Regions from separate parts of the Rhizobium sp. N324 genome, predicted to be linked through region 3. Evidence: riboswitches for the same ligand, from Rfam matches in the RefSeq annotation. Region 3 holds a riboswitch; each other region holds the start of a gene.

The links. A riboswitch is a leader RNA that binds a small molecule or an ion and turns the genes downstream of it on or off. The one in region 3 is predicted to bind cobalamin.
Region 1: linked by a shared signal. The riboswitch ahead of nrdH (glutaredoxin-like protein NrdH) and the one ahead of cobU (bifunctional adenosylcobinamide kinase/adenosylcobinamide-phosphate guanylyltransferase) in region 3 are both predicted to bind cobalamin.
Region 2: linked by a shared signal. The riboswitch ahead of AMK05_RS18030 (CbtB domain-containing protein) and the one ahead of cobU (bifunctional adenosylcobinamide kinase/adenosylcobinamide-phosphate guanylyltransferase) in region 3 are both predicted to bind cobalamin.
Region 4: linked by a shared signal. The riboswitch ahead of AMK05_RS13570 (ABC transporter substrate-binding protein) and the one ahead of cobU (bifunctional adenosylcobinamide kinase/adenosylcobinamide-phosphate guanylyltransferase) in region 3 are both predicted to bind cobalamin.

What each region holds. Positions count from the first base shown of each region.
Region 1 covers NZ_CP013630.1:4,157,245-4,162,351, reverse strand. The annotation lists gene AMK05_RS20015 (heavy metal translocating P-type ATPase) at 1-2,152, shown strand, start outside; cobalamin riboswitch at 2,574-2,799, shown strand; gene nrdH (glutaredoxin-like protein NrdH) at 3,063-3,284, shown strand; gene nrdI (class Ib ribonucleoside-diphosphate reductase assembly flavoprotein NrdI) at 3,301-3,705, shown strand; gene nrdE (class 1b ribonucleoside-diphosphate reductase subunit alpha) at 3,684-5,107, shown strand, end outside.
Region 2 covers NZ_CP013630.1:3,756,323-3,761,429, reverse strand. The annotation lists gene AMK05_RS18045 (acetate/propionate family kinase) at 1-341, opposite strand, end outside; gene AMK05_RS18040 (putative bifunctional diguanylate cyclase/phosphodiesterase) at 544-2,115, opposite strand; gene AMK05_RS18035 (histidine phosphatase family protein) at 2,524-3,078, opposite strand; adenosylcobalamin (AdoCbl) riboswitch at 3,156-3,298, shown strand; gene AMK05_RS18030 (CbtB domain-containing protein) at 3,312-3,521, shown strand; gene AMK05_RS18025 (CbtA family protein) at 3,621-4,367, shown strand; gene AMK05_RS18020 (hypothetical protein) at 4,418-5,047, shown strand; gene AMK05_RS18015 (sulfite oxidase-like oxidoreductase) at 5,032-5,107, opposite strand, start outside.
Region 3 covers NZ_CP013630.1:2,664,578-2,669,684, reverse strand. The annotation lists gene AMK05_RS12865 (chloride channel protein) at 1-1,222, opposite strand, end outside; cobalamin riboswitch at 1,504-1,900, shown strand; gene cobU (bifunctional adenosylcobinamide kinase/adenosylcobinamide-phosphate guanylyltransferase) at 2,191-2,715, shown strand; gene cobW (cobalamin biosynthesis protein CobW) at 2,720-3,769, shown strand; gene cobN (cobaltochelatase subunit CobN) at 3,774-5,107, shown strand, end outside.
Region 4 covers NZ_CP013630.1:2,803,360-2,808,466, forward strand. The annotation lists gene AMK05_RS13560 (ABC transporter ATP-binding protein) at 1-518, opposite strand, end outside; gene AMK05_RS13565 (FecCD family ABC transporter permease) at 515-1,546, opposite strand; gene AMK05_RS13570 (ABC transporter substrate-binding protein) at 1,552-2,568, opposite strand; cobalamin riboswitch at 2,741-2,997, opposite strand; gene blh (bifunctional sulfur transferase/dioxygenase Blh) at 3,458-4,738, opposite strand; gene AMK05_RS13580 (DsrE family protein) at 4,902-5,107, opposite strand, start outside.

The DNA of each region.
Region 1 (5,107 bases), 1.5 Mb from region 3:
CGTCTCGGTGATGGCGGGCACGATGACCGTCCGGCATGACGGCAGCAGCGATCTCAAGGCGATCGAGAAGAAGGTGACGGGGCTCGGTTATTCGGTCTCGCCTTTTGCCGGAAGCGTGGTGCCGGCGCATGACCACGGCTCACATGAACATCACGACCATGATCACGTGGGCCATAATCATGATCATGCCGGCCATGACCACGATCATGCCGATCACGATCACGATCATGACCATGCGCATGGCAAGACCGAAATCGAAGGTCTGCATGGGCACGATCATGGGCCGATGACCGGTCCCTGGTGGCAAAGCAAGAAGGGTCGGCTGACAATTCTCTCGGGTGCCGCGCTGATTGGCGCCTATGCCATCGGCCATCTCGTGCCTTCGATCGCGTCCTATGCCTTCATCGTCGCCATGCTGGTCGGCCTGGTGCCGATCGCGCGGCGCGCCGTCATGGCGGCTCTATCAGGCACGCCTTTTTCGATCGAGATGCTGATGACGATTGCTGCCGTCGGCGCCGTCATCATCAATGCCGGCGAGGAGGCGGCGACCGTCGTGTTCCTGTTCCTCGTCGGCGAACTGCTGGAGGGGGTGGCGGCCGGCAAGGCGCGCGAAAGCATCCAGTCGCTGACGACGCTGGTGCCGAAGAATGCCTTGCTCGAAGACAATGGCCTGGCGCGGGAGGTGCCGGCGGAAAGCCTTGCCGTCGGCGCGATCATCATGGTGCGCCCGGGCGATCGCATCTCGGCGGATGGCATCATCGTCTCGGGCGAGAGCGCGATCGACGAGGCGCCGGTGACGGGCGAGAGCACGCCGGTGCGCAAGGGTGTCGATGCCGCCGTCTTTGCCGGCACGGTCAATGGCGATGTCGTGCTTAGGGTTCGCGTCACGGCGGCGGCTGCCGACAATACCATCGCCCGCGTCGTCAAGCTGGTGGAAGAGGCGCAGGAATCGAAGGCGCCGACGGAACGTTTCATCGATCGGTTCTCGCGTTACTACACGCCCGGCGTGGTGCTGGTCGCAGCCCTGGTGGCGGTCGTTCCGCCGCTCCTTTTTGGCGGCTCGTGGAGCGAATGGATCTATAAGGGCCTTGCCATTCTGCTGATCGGTTGCCCTTGCGCGCTTGTCATCTCGACGCCGGCGGCGATTGCGGCCTCGCTTTCAGCAGGCGCCCGGCGGGGGCTGCTGATGAAGGGCGGCGCGGTGTTGGAAACGCTCGGCAAGGTGACGATGGTCGCCTTCGACAAGACAGGCACGCTGACGGAAGGCAAGCCGCAGGTCACCGATCTCGTTTCCTTCGGATTGAGCGAGGCGCAGGTCTTGTCGCGCGCGGCGGTGCTGGAGCAGGGCTCCAGCCATCCCCTGGCGCTGGCGATCCTCAACCGCGCCAGGGCGGACGGTGTTCCCGTGCCGCCGGCTTTCGAACTGGAAGCGTTGCCGGGCAAGGGTGTCAGCGGCAAAGTCGGCGGTGAGACGCTCGATCTGCTGTCGCCATCCGCTGCTCGCGAGCGCGAAGCACTCGATGGCGACAAGGATGCACGCATTACCGCATTGAACGACGAGGGCAAGAGCGTGTCGGTGCTGCTCGTCAATGGCGCGGCAGCCGGCCTGATCGCCATGCGCGATGAACCGCGCGAGGATGCCGAGGCCGGGCTTTCCTCGCTCCGCTCGGCCGGCGTCAAGGCGATGATGCTGACCGGCGACAACAAACGAACGGCGGCCGCCGTTGCCGGCATGCTCGGCATCGACTGGCGCGGCGAGATGATGCCCGAGGACAAGCAGCGGGTCGTCGGCGAATTGAAGCGTCAGGGATTCATCGTCGCCAAGGTCGGCGACGGCATCAACGACGCGCCGGCGCTGGCCGCCGCCGATATCGGCATCGCCATGGGCGGCGGCACCGATGTGGCGCTGGAGACCGCGGACGCCGCCGTGCTGCACGGCCGCGTCGGCGACGTGGCGCGGATGATCGAACTGTCGAAACGGACGATGCGAAATATCCTAGAGAATATCACCATCGCGCTCGGTCTGAAGGCGGTGTTCCTGGTGACGACCATTGCCGGCATCACCGGCCTCTGGCCGGCGATCCTCGCCGATACCGGCGCTACCGTGCTGGTGACGATCAACGCGCTGCGATTGCTTCGCGTAAAGGGATGAATGTTTTTCCGGGGGCGGCGTGAAGACTGCTGCCGGTTCGGGCCTGATCGAGAAGCGAAAACAGCGGAGCCGATCCTCAGTCAGGCCGGCTTTCGGTTTGCCGACAAAGTCTCCTCCGTCATGCTCGGCCTTGTGCCGAGCATTTAACCACGGCAATTTCCTGACAGGAAAACATTTATTTTCAAATACTTAATTGATCGTCCGTAGATCCTCGGCACAAGGCCGAGGATGACGTCACGGGTTTGGCCGTGGTTTGTCAGCAGCCTGGGAGCCGACCAGGCTGCCCTGCTCATCACGGCCTTCTCCGCAGTTCGTTTTGTTTAAGCCTTTATTATCCATGTTTTTCACAGGAACGCAGTGATTTCAAACCTGCCGTAACGAGATGTGCAAACCACCCGTTGACGCGATTTTGGATTCAGATACTATATCTAGTGTTCAAGGTTCCTTCGATTCGTCAGGATCGCAGGCTAAGACGGGAATACGGTGCGTTTCGCCATAACGGCGCAACAAGGCCGGAGCTGCCCCCGCAACTGTGAGCGGCGAGCAACTGTCCGATTTCAGGTCACTGAGGCATGATGCCTCGGGAAGGCTGGGGCAGGGTGCTTCGACCCGCGAGCCAGGAGACCTGCCTTGAACTAGATGTCCACCGGCGGGGTGTCCGGAAGGTCGCGTGCATGAAAGCGGAATGATCCGCGCCTGTTGCGCTGCCCCGAACGTCCGCATGAGCACTTCGGGGTTGAAGTCATGTCCAGAATATCAAGGCCGCCGCCCGCGCAAATCCCGAAAGGGATCGTATCAGGCGTTTAAAGCGCCGACTTTGCCAGATCACCATCAAAACGTTGCCCCGGACGTCGCAAGGCGCCCGATCCCAGTATTGCGTCCTGAATTCTTTGACATCACGAGGAACATGATGAGCGTTACCGTCTACAGCAAACCCGCCTGCGTCCAATGCACCGCCACCTATCGCGCCCTCGACCGTCTGGGCGTCGATTACGACATCGTCGATATCTCGCAGGATGCCGAAGCGCTCGATCGCGTCCGCAGCCTCGGCTACATGCAGGCCCCCGTCGTCATCGCCGGTGAGCGGCATTGGGCGGGTTTCCGTCCCGACATGATCAGCGCGCTCTCCTGACCCGAGGGAAAAGGCGATGGGGCTGATCGTTTATTATTCCAGCCGATCCGGCAATACCCATCGCTTTGTCGCCAGGCTTGGATTGCGCGCGGCGCGCATTCCGGCGGGCGGTGCGGACGCATTCCCTATCCGCGAACCCTTCGTGCTTGTTGTGCCGACCTATAGCGGCGGCGACGGCAAGGGCGCCGTTCCCAAACAGGTGATCCGTTTCCTGAACGATGCGGAGAACCGTGGACTCCTCCGCGGCGTGATTGCCGCGGGCAACAGCAATTTCGGCGAGACATACGGGCTCGCCGGCGACGTGATCTCGCGCAAATGCCAGGTGCCTTACCTCTACAGGTTCGAGCTCATGGGCACGGAGGAGGATGTCGCCAACGTCAAACACGGAATGGAACGGTTTTGGACACGGGAACAACTCTGACGCGGGATGCGGGCGCAAAACCGCATAACACTTTTGCTCATCCCACCGGCGAACGCCCTTTGAAAGCGGCGGAAGCGCTCGATTATCACGCGCTGAACGCCATGCTGAACCTCTATGACGATGAGGGACGGATCCAGCTCGACAAGGACCGCTTGGCGGCCAAGCAGTATTTTCTGCAGCATGTGAACCAGAACACCGTGTTCTTTCACAATCTGAGGGAAAAGCTCGATTACCTCGTGACCGAGGGCTATTACGAGCAGGAGGTGCTCGACCAGTATTCCTTCAATTTCGTCCGCGACCTGTTCGACCACGCCTATGCCAGGAAGTTCCGCTTCCCGACCTTCCTCGGCGCCTTCAAATATTACACCAGCTATACGCTGAAGACCTTCGACGGAAAGCGCTATCTCGAGCGCTACGAGGATCGCATCTGCATGGTGGCGCTGACCCTGGCGCGTGGCGACGAGGCGCTTGCCCGCGACATGGTCGACGAAATCATTTCCGGCCGTTTCCAGCCGGCAACGCCGACCTTCCTCAATGCCGGCAAGAAGCAGCGTGGCGAACTCGTTTCCTGCTTCCTGCTGCGGGTCGAGGACAATATGGAATCGATCGGCCGGTCGATCAATTCGGCGCTGCAATTGTCGAAGCGTGGCGGCGGCGTGGCGCTGTCGCTGACGAATATCCGTGAGGCCGGCGCGCCGATCAAGCAGATCGAGAACCAGTCGTCGGGCATCATCCCCGTCATGAAGCTGCTCGAAGACTCGTTCTCCTATGCCAACCAGCTCGGTGCACGCCAGGGGGCGGGCGCCGTCTATCTCAACGCCCATCACCCCGATATCATGCGCTTCCTCGACACCAAGCGCGAGAATGCCGACGAGAAGATCCGCATCAAGACGCTGTCGCTCGGTGTCGTCGTGCCCGACATCACCTTCGAACTCGCGAGGAACAACGAGGACATGTACCTGTTCTCGCCCTATGACGTAGAGCGCGTCTACGGCCTGCCCTTCACCGAGATTTCGGTGACGGAAAAGTATCGCGAGATGGTGGCGGATGCCCGCATCTCGAAGAAGAAGATCAAGGCGCGTGAATTCTTCCAGGTGATCGCCGAGATCCAGTTCGAGAGCGGCTATCCCTACATCATGTTCGAGGACACGGTGAACCGGGCAAACCCGGTTGCGGGTCGCATCTCCATGAGCAATCTCTGCTCGGAGATCCTGCAGGTGAGCGAGGCGAGCGAATATAACGACGACCTCTCCTACAAGCACCTCGGCAAGGATATTTCCTGCAATCTCGGCTCGCTGAATATCGCCGCGGCCATGGATTCCGCCGATTTCGGCAGGACGATCGAGGCCTCGATCCGGGCGCTGACGGCGGTCTCCGACATGAGCCATATCGCTTCTGTTCC
Region 2 (5,107 bases), 1.1 Mb from region 3:
GCATCGATTGCGGCGTCGTCGAGGGCGATCGCCCTGGTGAAACGGTCGCCGCCATGGACGACGCGGTGGCCGGCGGCGCGGGTGGCGGCAACGTCGAAATGATCGGCAAGAAGCGCGAAGGTCTCATCGATGACGTCGTGCAGGTCTTCCGTTACCTCGGCTCTCAACGGCACGTCGAATGTCAGCGATCCTTTGACAAGGCCGAGCGAGAGCGGTTCGGCGCGGAAATCGATCACGCCTTTGCCGATGCGCCGCGCCTTCTCGCCATCCATCGCGAAGATACCGATCTTGACGGTCGAGGAGCCGGCGTTGAAGGTCAGGAGCAGGTCGGTCGATGACATGTCTTCAGAGACTCCGCACAGTCGGTATTTTGGCCGAACTTAGTGCGGAGGCTGCGGACGGAAAGGCGTTTATCCGCCCTTCACATGCTTTGTCGATGCGCAGCCCACGTCATCATCGATCTGCCGGGGCTGGAAGCCGCAATTGCGGCCTCGATTACATTCCTACTCGTCCTCATCAATGCCGGTTTTTTCAGCTGTAGCGTCAGGCCGTTGAGGCCAGGCTGGCATTACGATCGCGGATGAAGATGCTCGCCTCGGCGGCGGGCATAGCCTTGCCGAAAAGATAGCCCTGGCCGATGTCGCAGCCGAGCTGCAGCAGGAAGGCGAGCTGGCCGTGCTCCTCGACGCCTTCGGCGGTCGTCTTGATGTTGAGGCTCCGGCCGAGTCCGAGCATGGCGCGGACGATCTTTTCCTGGCGTTCGTCGCCGCGATAGGTGGCGATGAAGCTTTTGTCGATCTTGATCTTGTCGAAACGATAACGGGCGAGCTGGGCCAGACTCGAATAGCCCGTGCCGAAATCGTCGAGCGCGATCTGGATGCCGGCCGCGTGCAGCTCGTCGAGGATGACGGCGGCGACGGCGGGATCCTGGATCAGCGCATTCTCGGTGATCTCCACCTCCAGGCGCTGCGGCGGCAGCCGGCTTGCCGCAAGGACCTTGAGAATACGTGACGTCAGTAGCCTGTCTTCCATCTGCACCGGCGAGACGTTGAAGGATAGCATCACATGTTCCGGCCAGGTGAGTGCGTCGCTGCAGGCCTGGGCGAGCAGATCCCCGAACAAGGCCGTGATCATCCCGTTTTCCTCGGCGATATCGATGAAAACAGGTGGCGGAATGTTGACGCCATCGTCACTGATCCAGCGCGCCAAGGCCTCGAAGCCGCAGAGTTGACCGGTCTTCAGGTCGATCAGCGGCTGATAGAAGGGTTTGATCGCCTTGTTGGCGATTGCGGCGCGCAGCCTGGTTTCCAGCGCAGCGCGTTCCGTGACCTTGTCCTGCATGGCCGGTTCGAAAGCGAAATAATGGTTGGGGCCGCGTGATTTTGCCTCGTACATGGCGAGGTCGGCACGATGGGCGGCATCTTCCAGCGGCTCGGCTCCCTCGGTCCAGCGGTCGTAGCCGACGCTGGCGCCGACTTCGACGGCAAAGCCGTCGATATGGATCGGCCGGGTGACAGCCTGGATCAGCAGTCTGGCAAAACGCTCCTCGCGCTGTGCGGTCAGGGCAAAGGCAACGATGATGAATTCGTCGCCGCCGAAGCGGTAGACGCAATCGGCGTTGCCGAGCGCGCAGATTCGTCTGGCAACCTCGATCAGCAGAATGTCGCCGCCCTTGTGGCCGACGAGATCGTTGACTTTCTTGAAGCCGTCGAGATCGACGGAGAAGAGCGTGACGTTGCGGTCCCACTCCTCGATCTGGTCCTCGTCGTCCTTCACCGGCCGTGAGAGGATCTTGCGCTCGAAGGCGTAGCGGTTCGGCAGCTTGGTCAGATGGTCGTGGGTTGCGGTCCAATCGGCCTTCGCCTGGGCCGCGGCGCGCAGTTCCGTTTCCTTGCGCAGGTCGGCGATGCGCAGCACCGAATAGATGAAGCTCATGGCGCCGGCGATGCCGAGCGCCAGAACGAGTTTGTCGGCGCCATATTCGCCGAAACCGGTCATGAAGGAGACAAGGCTGTCGTCGAGCTGCAAAAGCACGCCGAGGAGCCAGAGAGTTATCCCAAGCCCGACGATCGACACGCACTGCCTTCCGGCCCTGCTCTGGAAAAACACCGGCATATGGCCTTCTCCATCTCCACCCTGTGCCGAACTATCATGAAAGTCTGAAATGTTCGTTGAAACCAGAAGGCGAATTATTGGAGACGGCAGCCTGTTGCTGCACCGTCGAGAGACGAATGCGCTTCTCGGCGCGCGGGGCGGGAAGAACGAAGGCGAGCGTGCTGGTGCATCGCTCGCCCTTTCTCGTGTTTCAGGCGGTGACCATCAACAGCGGAACGCTGACTATGAGACCGACCAGAACCGTGATTGTGGCGACACGCATCAAACGCAGGCGACGCGTGCGCTCCCCACTCCAATCATATGTCATGTCTTCCATCTCCTTGGGACAAGGAAGTAGTCCCGGCGAAACCGGGTTCAATAGAGATGACGCGATTTGCTTGTGTAAGGCTGGATAAGCATCAGAGATCGCTAATGCTGGAAGCGCAGAGACCAGCGCCGTCCGTTGCTGGTCATGCGAATGACGGCGAGCGGCTCGATGTCGACGAGCCAAAAGGAGGAGGGCGGGGCCTGAAGCGCATGCGTGACCGCCGCCCGAATGATGGCGGCGTGGCTGATGGCGATCACATGGCCGCCGCGGGCGAATTCATTGTCCATCCAGCTGGCGACGCGTGTTCGAAGATCAACAAGGCTCTCGCCTCCGTGCGGGGCCGCTTCCGGACTTGTCATCCAGGCCATGAGGTTCTCCGGCTCCTCGGCCTCTACCGTCGCGATCGACTTGCCGGCCCAGCGGCCATGATCGCAATCGCCAAGTACCGGGTCTATCCGGGCTTGAAGGCGGAGCGCGTCGGCAGTCTGGCGGGCACGCAAAGCCGGGCTTACGGCAATACGATCGGCGCGGGGCAGGCCGGCCATCCTGCCGGCTTCCTCCGTTGCCTTGGCTTCCAGCGGTTCGTCGATCGGAAACAGAGCCTTGCGGCTCGCCGCCGTTGCACCATGGCAGATCCAGGTAAGGCGTGTGTTCACGGTCTTCTGATCTCCCGGGAATACAGTAGGACAGCCCTTGGCCGGCTCGTGAAGTTTCGTTGACAGGTTCTTCGGCGTGCAGATATAACCGTGCTGTTGCGGGTTTGGAAGCCGGTGTAAATCCGGCACGGTCGCGCCGCTGTGACCAGCGTGTCGAAGCTTCTTCGCGCTGGAAGTCAGACCCTACCGCACAAGCACTCTTTCGACTGAACGCGTCATTCCCGGAGGAATACATGTCTGACACCACTTTTGCGCCCGTCGCGGCACCGGCGCCGATCCCCGTAGGAGAAATCCTGCCCTGGGCGATCTTCGGCGGCCTGCTGATGCTTCTCGCTATTTATTTTGTCGGCACCGAGGAAGGCGCGACGGCGCTGTTCAACGGCATGTATGTGCACGAATTCGTGCATGACGCCCGCCACCTCCTCGGCTTCCCCTGCCACTAGAGCGGTTCAGCAGAACCGCTCTAAGCTTTGTTTTAATGCAATTCCGAACGGAAAACCGCTTCGCATTTTTCCTGGAATTGCTCTAGGGGAGTTGCTCACATGGTTGGAAACCTTCTGCTTCGCGGCATGTTCGCGGGCCTGATTGCTGGCTTCCTTGTCTTCGCGTTCGCCCATGTCTTCGGCGAGCCGCTGATCGATGCGGCGATCGCTTTTGAAGAGGCGAGCGCCCAGGCGGCCGGCCAAGCCACCGAACCTGAAATCGTCAGCCGCGCCACGCAGGCCGGTCTCGGTCTTTTCACCGGCGTCATGCCCTACACCGTTGCCGTCGGCGGTCTTTTCGCGCTCGTCGTCGCTTTCGTGCACGGCCGCGTCAGCAATCTTTCGGCGCGCGGCACCTCGGCGGTCATCGCCCTTGCCGCCTTCGTGGCGATCGTGCTCGTTCCCGCTTTCAAATATCCGGCCAACCCGCCGGCGGTCGGCAATGCCGAAACGATCGGCGTCAGGACTGAGCTGTTCTTCCTGATGATCGTCGTTTCGCTCGCCGCCCTGATCGCCGCGGTGGCTCTGTCGCGCCGCCTCTCCCAGCGTTTCGGCCTCTGGAACGGCGCGATCATCGCCGGCATCGCCTATCTCGTCTTCATGGGCCTCGTGCTCTATCTGCTGCCGCCGATCAACGAGGTGCCGGAGAACTTCTCGGCCATGGTGCTCTGGCGTTTTCGGACGACAACGCTCGCCATGCATGCGATCCTCTGGGCAACACTTGGCCTTGCCTTCGGGGCGCTGGCGGAAAAGCGGCTTGCCGTGAAGGACGGGCAGCGGAGCCGGCCGGCGAGGGCCTTCCACTGAACGCATCGAGGGGCGCCGTTTTGCCGGCGCCCTTAGGATTTCGGGCGACCATGAAAAGCAGCAGAGCCATATCAATCCTGTCGGCGGCCTTTGCCACCGCCTTCTTTTGCATGCCTGCTGAAAACGCCCTTGCTCATAGCCGCAGCACCGGCGGCAGCCAGGCGGGTCTCGATATCCCGGAAATTTCGCATGGCGAGATGGCGGTGATTTCGGACTATCGCGGCCGAATTATCGGTCTGGCGTCCCAAGCCGTCGATACGAACGAGCCATTCCGGCGGATTCTCAACTATGTCCAAATCCAGTATTCCTATTGTCTTTGGGGGCGGGTGCCGGGCAGCGTTGGTGACGAGGAGAGCCCGTTCAACGAATGCGCCCATGCCTATCTGGCGGCGACCAAGGCGGTATTGCTTTCGATGCGTGAGATGCCGCGGGAGGCCGTTGCGGCTGGTGAAATAGTTTCCGCGGTCGATGCCGACATGGTGCGGCGCAGCCTGGCGCTCATCACCTGCCGGTTCAGCGGCGAGGCGTTCAACACCGCCGATCTCGTCAAACCACGCTGGAGCAAAGTGCCGTTTCACCTAGCCAGCATGGCCTCGCTGACGGGGCTCGCCGCTCTGTTCGCCCTGGCGGTGTTTGCGCTTGGCCGCTTTCTGCGGCCGAAGGCTCAATCATCGGAATAGCGCTGCTCGCGCCACGGATCGCCATACATATGATAGCCGTTCTTTTCCCAGAAGCCGGCT
Region 3 (5,107 bases):
CGGTAATTTCGAGCGCCAGGAACGTCATCGTCAGCGGCCCGCCGATGACGGCGACGGCAAGCGAACTCATGCCGACCACGGCATAGATGACCGGCGTCAGCGTCGCATCAGCGAAATAGGGACCGCAATAGGCAAAGAGCTTGCCGAGCAGGGCGCCCATGAACAGCGAGGCGAAGAACAGGCCGCCCCTGAAGCCCGAGCCGATCGAGATCGCCGAGGCCAAGGATTTCAACAGGAGGAGGCCGACCAGCGCCGGGATGGCCACGTCGCGGGAAAGGTTGAGATGCAGCGCGCCGTGGCCGGCCGACAGCACCTGCGGCGAGATCATCGCCAGCAGCCCGACGATGATACCGCCGAGGGCGGGACGGAAGGGCGGGGCGATCGAGCTCTTGCGTGCCAGTTCTTCGACGAAGGAGACGCCCTGCATGATCAGGATACCGACGCCGGCGCAGCAGGCGCCAAGCAGCAGCGCCGGGATATAATCGGCCGGCACGACCGCGCCGAAGCTGCCGATATCGATGGTGAAATCGCCTTCGGCCAGCAGCCTTGCGATCAAAGTGGAAACGAGGGCCGAGACGACCACAGGGGTCAGCGACACGATCGTATAGGTACCGATGATCAGCTCGAAAGCATAGAAGGCGCCGGTCAGCGGCGCGTTGAAGGCGGCGGCGATGGCACCGGCTGCGCCGCAGCCGACGAGGATGCGCAGATCCGAGCGGCGGAGCTGCAGTTTCAGGCCGAATTTCGAGGCGAGGCCGGCGGCAAGCTGGGTGTAGCCGGCCTCCAGGCCGACGGAGGCGCCGAAGCCGTTGGAGATCAGGTTCTGCACAGCGACGATGATGCTGTCGGTCAAGGACAGGCGGCCGCCATGCAGCGCATTGGCCTCGATCGGGTCGACCATCGGTTTCTTGCGGCGCTTGGCCAAAATGAAGAGCAACAGCCCGAGCAGAATGCCGCCGATGACGGGGGCGGAGAGCAGCAGCAGCTTGTCGTCGATCACCGACGAGCTCAGCCTTTCGCTGTCCGGTATGCCGAAGACCAGCTGGTGCAGCTCATTCGAAACGTAGCTCATGCCGGTGACCGCAAGCCCTGAGGCGATGCCGACGACGGCGCCCGCCAGCGACAGGCCGACTTCGCTGCGGCGAGTCAGAGCGCGCAGCCGCCCCGGGTCGAAGAAGACACGCAGCGCACGGAAACGGCGCCGATCCAATTTCATAAGCATGGCTAGACAACTAGGCGGAGAGAGGCCCGGTCAAGGGCGGGGGTGCTGTCCGCTTGCGATGGAATTGCGGCAAAAACCCGGCGGTCGGGCTAAATTTTTATGACGTAAGCTACTGATCTAAGAAGACTTTCTAGCTAGAATAAGTCGTTTTTATGCGACACCCTCTTTCGGCCGGCCAGCTTCGCAGTCACACCAAGGCCGTTGACTCCATCCCCAGGCTTGCCTAACCATCCCTCAACGGATGGTCGTTTGGCCATCCCACGAGGATGGTCATCTGACCATCCTCGGATATAACGGATGGTTCCGGATCGGTGTTATGCCTTTCCGGATGAAAAGGGAATGTGACGGGGCGGACCCAAACCGGGCGCCTTCATCACAGCCGACCCCGCGACTGTAGAGCGGTCAGGGTCTTCCATCCGGCATCCAGCCCTTCCGGCCGGCAGTCTGCAATGGTGCAGGCGGGCAGGGCGGGCGACATGCCGGAAAAGCCACTGGACATGCATTGTGATCAACCGGGGTCGGACGCCTCTATTTCTACGAATCGTCCACCTCTTCACCGATGCGGCCGGGAAGGCGAGGCAGATCCGCCGGCACGATCAGGGGCGACCGGTTTCCGGTCTGCCCCGATTGCGGCCGACAACCGCGAGCCAGGAGACCTGCCATTCGTGCCGGGCGAGAAGCCCAACCCTGGGCAAGAGACCCGCTGCCAGCACGGAGGTTGTTTTGGCTGAACGATTGAATTCGGCGCTGCCTTGTGTGGTGCGTATGGATTTCCCCTTCTCCCCCGCGGGGAGAAGGTGGCCCGAAGAGGGGGCCGCACGGCGCCTCCGTCATTTTGCCCTTCGCTTGTGCTCAGTGCATTCGCGGCTTCGCCGCTCACCCCCTCAACCGCCTGCCGGCACCTTCTCCCCGCTGGGGAGAAGAGGGATGTGGCGCCGCCGCGCCCTCTCTAGCGGGAGCGCTTGCGTATGACGATCGCTTCGACCAACACCACCTTTATCCTCGGCGGCGCACGCTCCGGCAAATCCCGCTTTGCCGAAAACCTTGTCGTTTCAACCGGCCTCGACCGCCACTATCTCGCGACCGGCCGGGCCTGGGACGACGAGATGCAGGCGCGCATTGCCCAGCACAGGACCGATCGCGGCCTCTCCTGGACGACGCATGAGGAGCCGCTCGATCTCGTTGGCAAGCTTGCCGCCATCGACGGCGAGGGGCGTATCGTGCTGATCGACTGCCTGACGCTCTGGGCCACCAATCTGATGATGGAGGAGCGGGATATGACCGCGGAGTTTACGGCGCTCGCTGATTTCCTGCCTGACGCGAAGGCGCGGCTCGTTTTCGTTTCCAACGAGGTCGGCCTCGGCATCGTGCCCGACAATCGCATGGCGCGGGATTTTCGCGATCATGCCGGCCGTCTCCACCAGATGATCGCGGCAAAGGCCGCCGGAGTCTATTTCATCGCGGCAGGATTGCCGCTGAAAATGAAGGGTTAAATCCATGAACCAGCAGAAAATTCCCGCAACCGTCATCACCGGTTTCCTTGGCGCCGGCAAGACGACGATGATCCGCAATCTGCTCACCAATGCCGGCGGCAAGAAGATCGCGCTGATCATCAACGAGTTCGGCGATCTCGGCGTCGACGGCGAGGTGCTGAGGGGCTGCGGCGCAGAAAACTGCAGCGAGGACGATATCATCGAGCTGACCAATGGCTGCATCTGCTGCACAGTTGCCGACGACTTCATCCCAACGATGACAAAGCTCCTGGAACGGGAACAGCGGCCCGACCATATCGTCATCGAAACCTCCGGCCTTGCTTTGCCGCAGCCGCTGGTCGCGGCCTTCAACTGGCCTGACATCCGCACCCAGGTCACCGTCGATGGCGTCATCACGGTGGTCGACAGCGCCGCCGTCGCCGCCGGCCGCTTCGCCGACGACCACGATGCTGTCGAGGCAGCGCGGAGTGAGGATGAATCGCTCGATCACGAGAGCCCGATCGAGGAGCTGTTCGAGGATCAGCTCACCTGCGCCGATCTGATCGTGCTCAACAAGACCGACCTGATCGACGTGGCCGGTCTTAGCCGGGTGCGCGACGAGGTCGCTTCCCGCACTGCACGCAAGCCGGCAATGATCGAGGCGAGGAACGGCGAGGTGCCGGCCGGCATCCTGCTCGGTCTCGGCATCGGCACGCAGGACGATATCGCCAATCGCAAGTCGCATCACGAACTCGAGCATGAGGACGGCACACCGCACGATCATGACGAATTCGATAGCTTCGTCGTCGATCTCGGCCCGGTCGCCGATATTGCCAGTTTCGTCGAGGCGCTGAAGAGCATCATATCAACCCATGACGTGCTGCGCCTCAAGGGCTTCGTCGACGTTGCCGGCAAGCCGATGCGCCTGCAACTCCAGGCCGTCGGCAGCCGCATCGACCACTATTTCGATCGCGCCTGGACGCCTGGGGAACAGCGCGGCACACGTCTCGTCGTCATCGGCCTGCATGAGATGGATGAGGCTGCTGTGCGGATGGCGATCGAGGCGCTGGTATAAACGGATGCATCTGCTTCTGGCCCAGCAGGGAACGATCAGCGACGGCGAGGAGGCGATCGACCTCGGCCAGACGCCGGGCGATATCCTGTGCCTGTCGGCCGCCGACAGCGAGTTGGCGGCAATCGCAGCCGCCCATCGCGCCTGCGGTGGCCCGCATTCGCTGCGGCTCGCCAGTCTCATGAGCCTCAAGCACCCGATGTCGGTCGATACCTATGTCGAGCGCACGGCGCGGCATGCCAGGCTCATCATCGTGCGGGCGCTCGGGGGCGCCAGCTATTTCCATTATGCGCTGGAGGCACTGCATGCTTGTGCGGCCCGCAATGGCGCGCTGATTGCGGTATTGCCCGGCGATGCCAGGCCGGATGCGGGGTTGACGCCGTTTTCGAATGTCGGGCTCGACGAACTCAACGCGCTCTGGACCTATCTGATCGAGGGCGGCGATGCCAATGCGCGCGCCTTTCTTGATTATGCCGGGGCGATGCTGTCGGGCGCGGAAAAGCCAGCACCGGCGGTGCCTTTGATGAAGGCCGGCCTCTGGTGGCCGGGGCGGGGGCTGATCGGGGTCGAGGAGTGGCGGCGGGTGACACATTCGGCGGAGAAGGTGGCGGTGGGGCCAATCGTCGCCATCAGCTTCTACCGCGCCCTCGTGCAGAGCGGCGAAACCGGGCCGATCGAGGCGCTGATCGAAGCCTTGCAGGCGCAGGGCCTCCGGCCGCTGCCGGTCTTTGCCTATAGCCTCAAGGATCCCGTCTCGACCGGCATTCTCGAAAGCGTGTTTTCAGCGCTGAAACCTGATGTTGTGATCAACACGACCGGCTTTGCCGTCTCCGCGCCCGGTGCCGACCGGCAGCCGACGGTGCTGGAGGCGAATGGGGCGGTGGTGCTGCAGGCAATCCTGTCGGCCTCGTCGCGGGAGGCATGGGCAGCTTCGTCGCAAGGCCTGTCGGCGCGCGATCTCGGCATGAACGTGGCGCTGCCCGAAGTCGACGGCCGGGTGCTGGCGCGGGCGGTCTCCTTCAAGACGGCGGCGCGTTACGATGCGGCTGTCGAAACCAACATTGTCGCCAGCGAACCAGTCGCCGGCCGGGTGCGCTATACGGCGGAACTCGCGGCCAACTGGGCGCGGCTGCGCGCCACGCCGGCACACGACCGGCGCATCGCGCTCGTCATGGCGAACTACCCGAACCGCGACGGCCGGCTCGGCAACGGGGTCGGCCTGGATACGCCGGCCGGCAGCATCCAGGTGCTTCGCGCGATGGAAGCAGCGGGTTACCCGCTCTCCGATATTCCGGCCGATGGCGACACGCTGATCCGGCATTTGATGGAAGGACCGACCAA
Region 4 (5,107 bases), 140 kb from region 3:
TGCTGGATATCGAGATGATTGGTCGGCTCGTCGAGCAGCAACTCGCCCGGCGCCTGTGCCAGCGACCGCGCAATATGGACACGCTGGCGCTCGCCGCCGGACAGTGTCTGCCAGAGCTGGCCCGCCCGCTCCCGCATGTCGACCCGTAACAAGGCCTCGTCGACGGCGGCATCGTCCTCCGCGCCCCAGGGCGACACCAGCCCGCGATGCGGCGTGCGGCCGAGCCGCACCACGTCGCGCGCGGTCAGCTGCGTCTCGGTCGTCGACTGCTGCTCGACGAAGGCGATGCGCCGTGCAAGGGCGGCACGCGACAGCGAAGCGATATCGTCTTCGCCCAGCCGGATGACGCCGCTGCGGACCTTGCGCAGCCGGCAGATCAGCCTGAGCAGGCTCGATTTGCCGGAGCCGTTCGGTCCCAGCAGGCCGAGCACCTTGCCCTTTTCGACCGTCAAGCTGACGCCGTTGACGATGACCGTGTCGCCGGCGGCAAAACTCACCGCGTCGATCGTAATGCTCATGCGCTCCTCCGCACGCGATAGAGGATGACGGCGAAGGCCGGCGCGCCGAAGAGCGCCGTGACGACGCCGATCGGCAGGACTTGCTGCGGGATGATGATGCGCGAGACGATATCGGCGCCGACCATGTAGATCGCGCCGCCGAGTGCTGTTGCCGGCAGCAGCCGCCGATGGCCCGGCCCGACGAGAAAGCGGGCGGCATGCGGAATGACCAGGCCGACGAAGCCGATCGACCCGACCATGCTGACGACACTTGCCGTCATCGCCGCCGTCAGGCCGAACAGCAGGATCTGGACGCGGCGCACGGCAATGCCGAGCGAGGCCGCGGCATCCGTGCCGAAGGCGAAGGCATCGAGCGCCCGGACATGGGCCATGCAGATGACAAAGCCGGCAAGCGCGATCGGCACCGAGAGATAGACATCCGGCCAACGCACACCGCTGAGCGAACCCAGAAGCCAGAACAGGATGCCGCGCGCCTGCTCAGCATTCGCCGAGGTCGTCACGATGTAGGAGGTCAGCGCATTGAAGAGCTGCGAGCCGGCGACGCCGCACAGGATGATGCGCTCGCCTGTTCCCCCTGCCCCCGTCGCCAGGAAGCCGACCAGCAGAAAGGCGACGACCGCGCCGATGAAGGCGCCGCTCGACAGGCCGAGAACACCGTAGCCGAAGCCGAGGATCATCACGCAGACCGCTCCCGTCGAGGCGCCGGCGGAGATGCCGAGCACATAGGGTTCGGCCAGCGGATTGCGCAGCAGCGCCTGCAGCACGGCGCCGCAGAGCGAGAGCGACGCGCCGGCGCTGGCCGCGACGAGCGCCCGGCTCAGCCGATAATCCCAGACGATGCCCTGGTGAATGCGGCTGAGTTCGAATTGCGTGCCGAACAGCCGGTTGGAGACCGCCTCCGCCGTCGTCGCCAGCGGGATCGCGATCTCGCCGATCGAAACCGCAACGCTGATCATCAGCCCAAGAAGGAGAAAGGCAGCAATGGTGAGCGCGCCAAGCGCCCACCATCCCTGCCGCCTGGCCGACATTGCCTTCACTGCGACAGGCCGAAGGACTTGATGCCCTCCGCCAATGTCTCGATGCCGTCGATCGTGCGGATCGTCGGGTTCATCGATTGCGCATCCATCATCACGAAGTGCCTGTTCTTGACCGCATCCAGTTCCTTGGTGACAGGATCGTTCTCGAGGAAATCGATCTTCACCTTGGGATCGTCGGCGGCGTAGCGGCGCCGATCCATGGTCGCGAGCACGATGACGGCGGGGTTCGCCTGCGCGATGGTTTCCCAGCCGACCAGCGGCCATTCCTCCTCGGTGGTGACGACGTTTTTCGCGCCGATCGTCTTCAGTATATAGGCCGGAGCACTGTTCTTGCCGGCGATGAAGGCGTCACCATTGACCTCTTTGCTGGAGAACCAGAAGACGACCGGCAGGTTCTTGCCGGATGCGCCCGCTATCGAGGCGACGGCATCGGCCTCGCGCGTCTTCAATTCAGCGATCAGCGCATCGCCGCGCGCCTTCACGTCGAAAATTTCAGAGAGCTCGGCGATTTCGCGATAGATCAGTTCCATCGTGAACAACTCCCCACGCACGCCGTCGCCGCCATCGGTGTTGACCTTAGCGACGCAATCGGCCGGCGAAAGATAGGTATTGATCCCGAGATCCTGGAACTGCTCCCGCTTGCCGACCGAGCCTTGCGCACCGACATGCCATTCGAACTCGGCCGCCACCAGGTCTGGCTCCTGCCCGACGACGGATTCGAAGCTCGGATCATTGTCGGCGAGACGCTTTATCCTGCTGTTGGCTTCGGCATATCGCGGCAGCACGGGACCGACCCAGACGGCCGTGCCGGCGATCTTGTCGGCAAGGCCGAGCGAGAAAAGAATTTCGGTCATGCCCTGGCCGATCGAAACGATCTTCGACGGCGCCTTCTGGAAGGTCACCTGCTCACCGCAATTGGCGATGGTCAAAGGATATTGGGTGGCGGCAAGGCTCGGTGCCGCAAGGCCGATCAGCCCGAAGGCAAATGTCATGGTGGCGAGAATCTGGCGCATGAAAACCTCGATTGAAGGAAAAGGCACGGTTATGCCGCACGCGCGGCCGAAGGCACGCTGACACGTGCACTAACCGCAGGAGGCCCAATCGAGACGGATGCATGCCGAAATTCGGCGAAGGTTCAGAAGGTCAATCATGTCTGTTCCTTGTCCGGGCATCCCCGCCCGGTTGATTGGATCGTGATTGACGGCAGGTCTCCTGGCTCGCGGATATAAGTCGCGTCATCCGCCTTCCCGCGATATCTCGCAGTGGCCGGGCCATAAGCCCTTCAGAAATGACCGATCGCTGGCCACACCTGAGATGATCGACAATCCGCTTACAGTTGCGGGGGCAGCCACGGTCTCGGTCCCTTACTGGGTCGTCCTCACCGCGTTCCCTATTAATCCCCTTGGAGTCATCTTCAGGGAACCGTCGCCCCCAGTTACGTCGCCTGCCCGCACGACGTCAATGATTATTGCGGAGGATTGGGTCTGGTGGGCGAAAAATGGAGACGCACCGTCGGAGCGCTGTCGGCCGGTATAATGCCAGCATCCTCATCCCCAGGATGGGGCTCTCTTAAGCATCCTCCCATTCCCACTGTCGTGGGCGCGGCATCCAGCAACCTCCCTCATGCTGAGCTGCGCAGCCCGAAAGGGCGAAGCCTCGAAGCACGCCGCAACGCTGCTCCTTGCCAAAAACGCATCCCGCTCTGCGAATGGAGCACCCGCCTCGCCTTTCGAGGCTTCAGCCTTCGGCTTCCGCACCTCAAGATGAGGCTCTCTTGAGCGTCGACACAAGATCCTCCCGTTCCCGCCGTCGTGGGTGCGGCACCCTCCGATCTTCCTTATGCTGAGGCGCGCAGCCGAGAGGGCGAAGCCTCGAAGCACGCACCGCAACGCTGCTCCGTTCCTACAACGCATCCAGCGGTATCTTCAGATACCGCCGCCCGTTCGCCTCCGGCTCGGGCAGCCGCCCGCCGCGGATGTTGACCTGCAATGCGTGCAGCATCAGCTTCGGTTTCGGCAGCGTGCGGTCGCGCGCCTGGCGCAGCGCCACGAAGCCGGCCTCGTCGATGCCTGATATATGCAGATTGGCGCGCTTCTGGGCGGCTACCGTGCTTTCCCAGCGCGGGTGACGGCCGCCGGGTTGATAGTCGTGGCCGGAAAAGAGCCGGGTCTCCTCGGGCAGCGACAGGATGGCCTGGATCGAGTGCCAGAGGGCGCTGGCGCTGCCGCCGGGAAAATCGGTGCGCGCCGTGCCCGAATCCGGCGTGAATACCGTGTCATGCACGAAGGCGGCGTCACCGATCACATAGGTCACCGAGGCAAGGGTATGGCCGGGCGAGAACATCACTCGGGCTTTGAGCCCGCCGATCTCGAACGTGTCGCCATCGGTAAACATCCGGTCCCATTGCGAGCCGTCGGTTTCGAGTGCCGGCCAGTTGTAGATCTCCTTCCAGAGCACCTGCACGTCGGTGACATGGGCGCCGATCGCCGTCGGCGCGCCGGTCTTTCCTTTGAGATAGTGCGCGGCGGAGAAATGGTCGGCATGCGGATGCGTGTCGAGGATCCACTCGACCGTCAACCCTTCGCTGTCGATATGCGCGAGGATGGCGTCGGCATTGGCCGTTCCGGTCGCGCCCGACATCTCGTCGAAATCGAGCACCGGGTCGATGATGGCGCAACGTTTCGTCACCGGGTCGGCGACGACATATTGCACACTGCAAGTGCGCGGCTCGAAGAAGGCCTTCACCTCAGCCGCCTGCCCTGCCCGCTTTTCCAGCCAGCGGCGCGCGCCGGCAAGATCGAAGCCGAGGTTTTGACCGAAGGCCTCGACATCCCCCGGCGGCATCCGCCCGTCGAGCACCTCTCCCAGCACATAGAGCGTCAGCGCCCGCGTGCCGCTCTTGCAATGAGCGACGACCGGCCCCTTCACCTGCGTCATCGCCGTCTGGAAGGCGCGGATATCGGCCTCGGTGATCTCGGCCCCTTTCACCGGCACGAAGCTGTAGTCGAGCCCCGCGGCGGCGGCGGACGCCTTTTCCGCCGCATTGCCGGGCTGCCCCGGCTCCTCGCCATCCGGCCGGGCGTTGATGACGCCGGCAAAGCCGCCTGCCGCAAATGCGGCAAAGCCGGCGGCATCGGGCTGCCCCGCCACCGATATCAGTTCATTGACCCTCACGGATATCATCGAAGCCCCCGCGCCGCCTGCATCATGCAGCATCGCACGTATATCGATACAATCTCACGACTATATCGCCGAGCGCAAGAATAGTCGCTACACACTTCTTCGCGCCTGCCTCGGGTCGGCAAATACAGACGCAAGACGATCCTCGCCCGGCGAGTGCAGCCCGTTAAAACGATAGCGTCGCTGCGCCCTGTTTGATCTCGGCATGCATGGCGCTGGCGCCGACGATAACGACGCCGTCGAGCATGTCTTCCTGCGTATAACCGCGTGCGGTGACGCAGGGCGGGCAAGCCCAGATCGTGCCGCCGCGCTGCTGGAAATTCTCGATAAGCGTCGACAGCGGATCGAGCGGCGGTATATGCGTCATGCGCT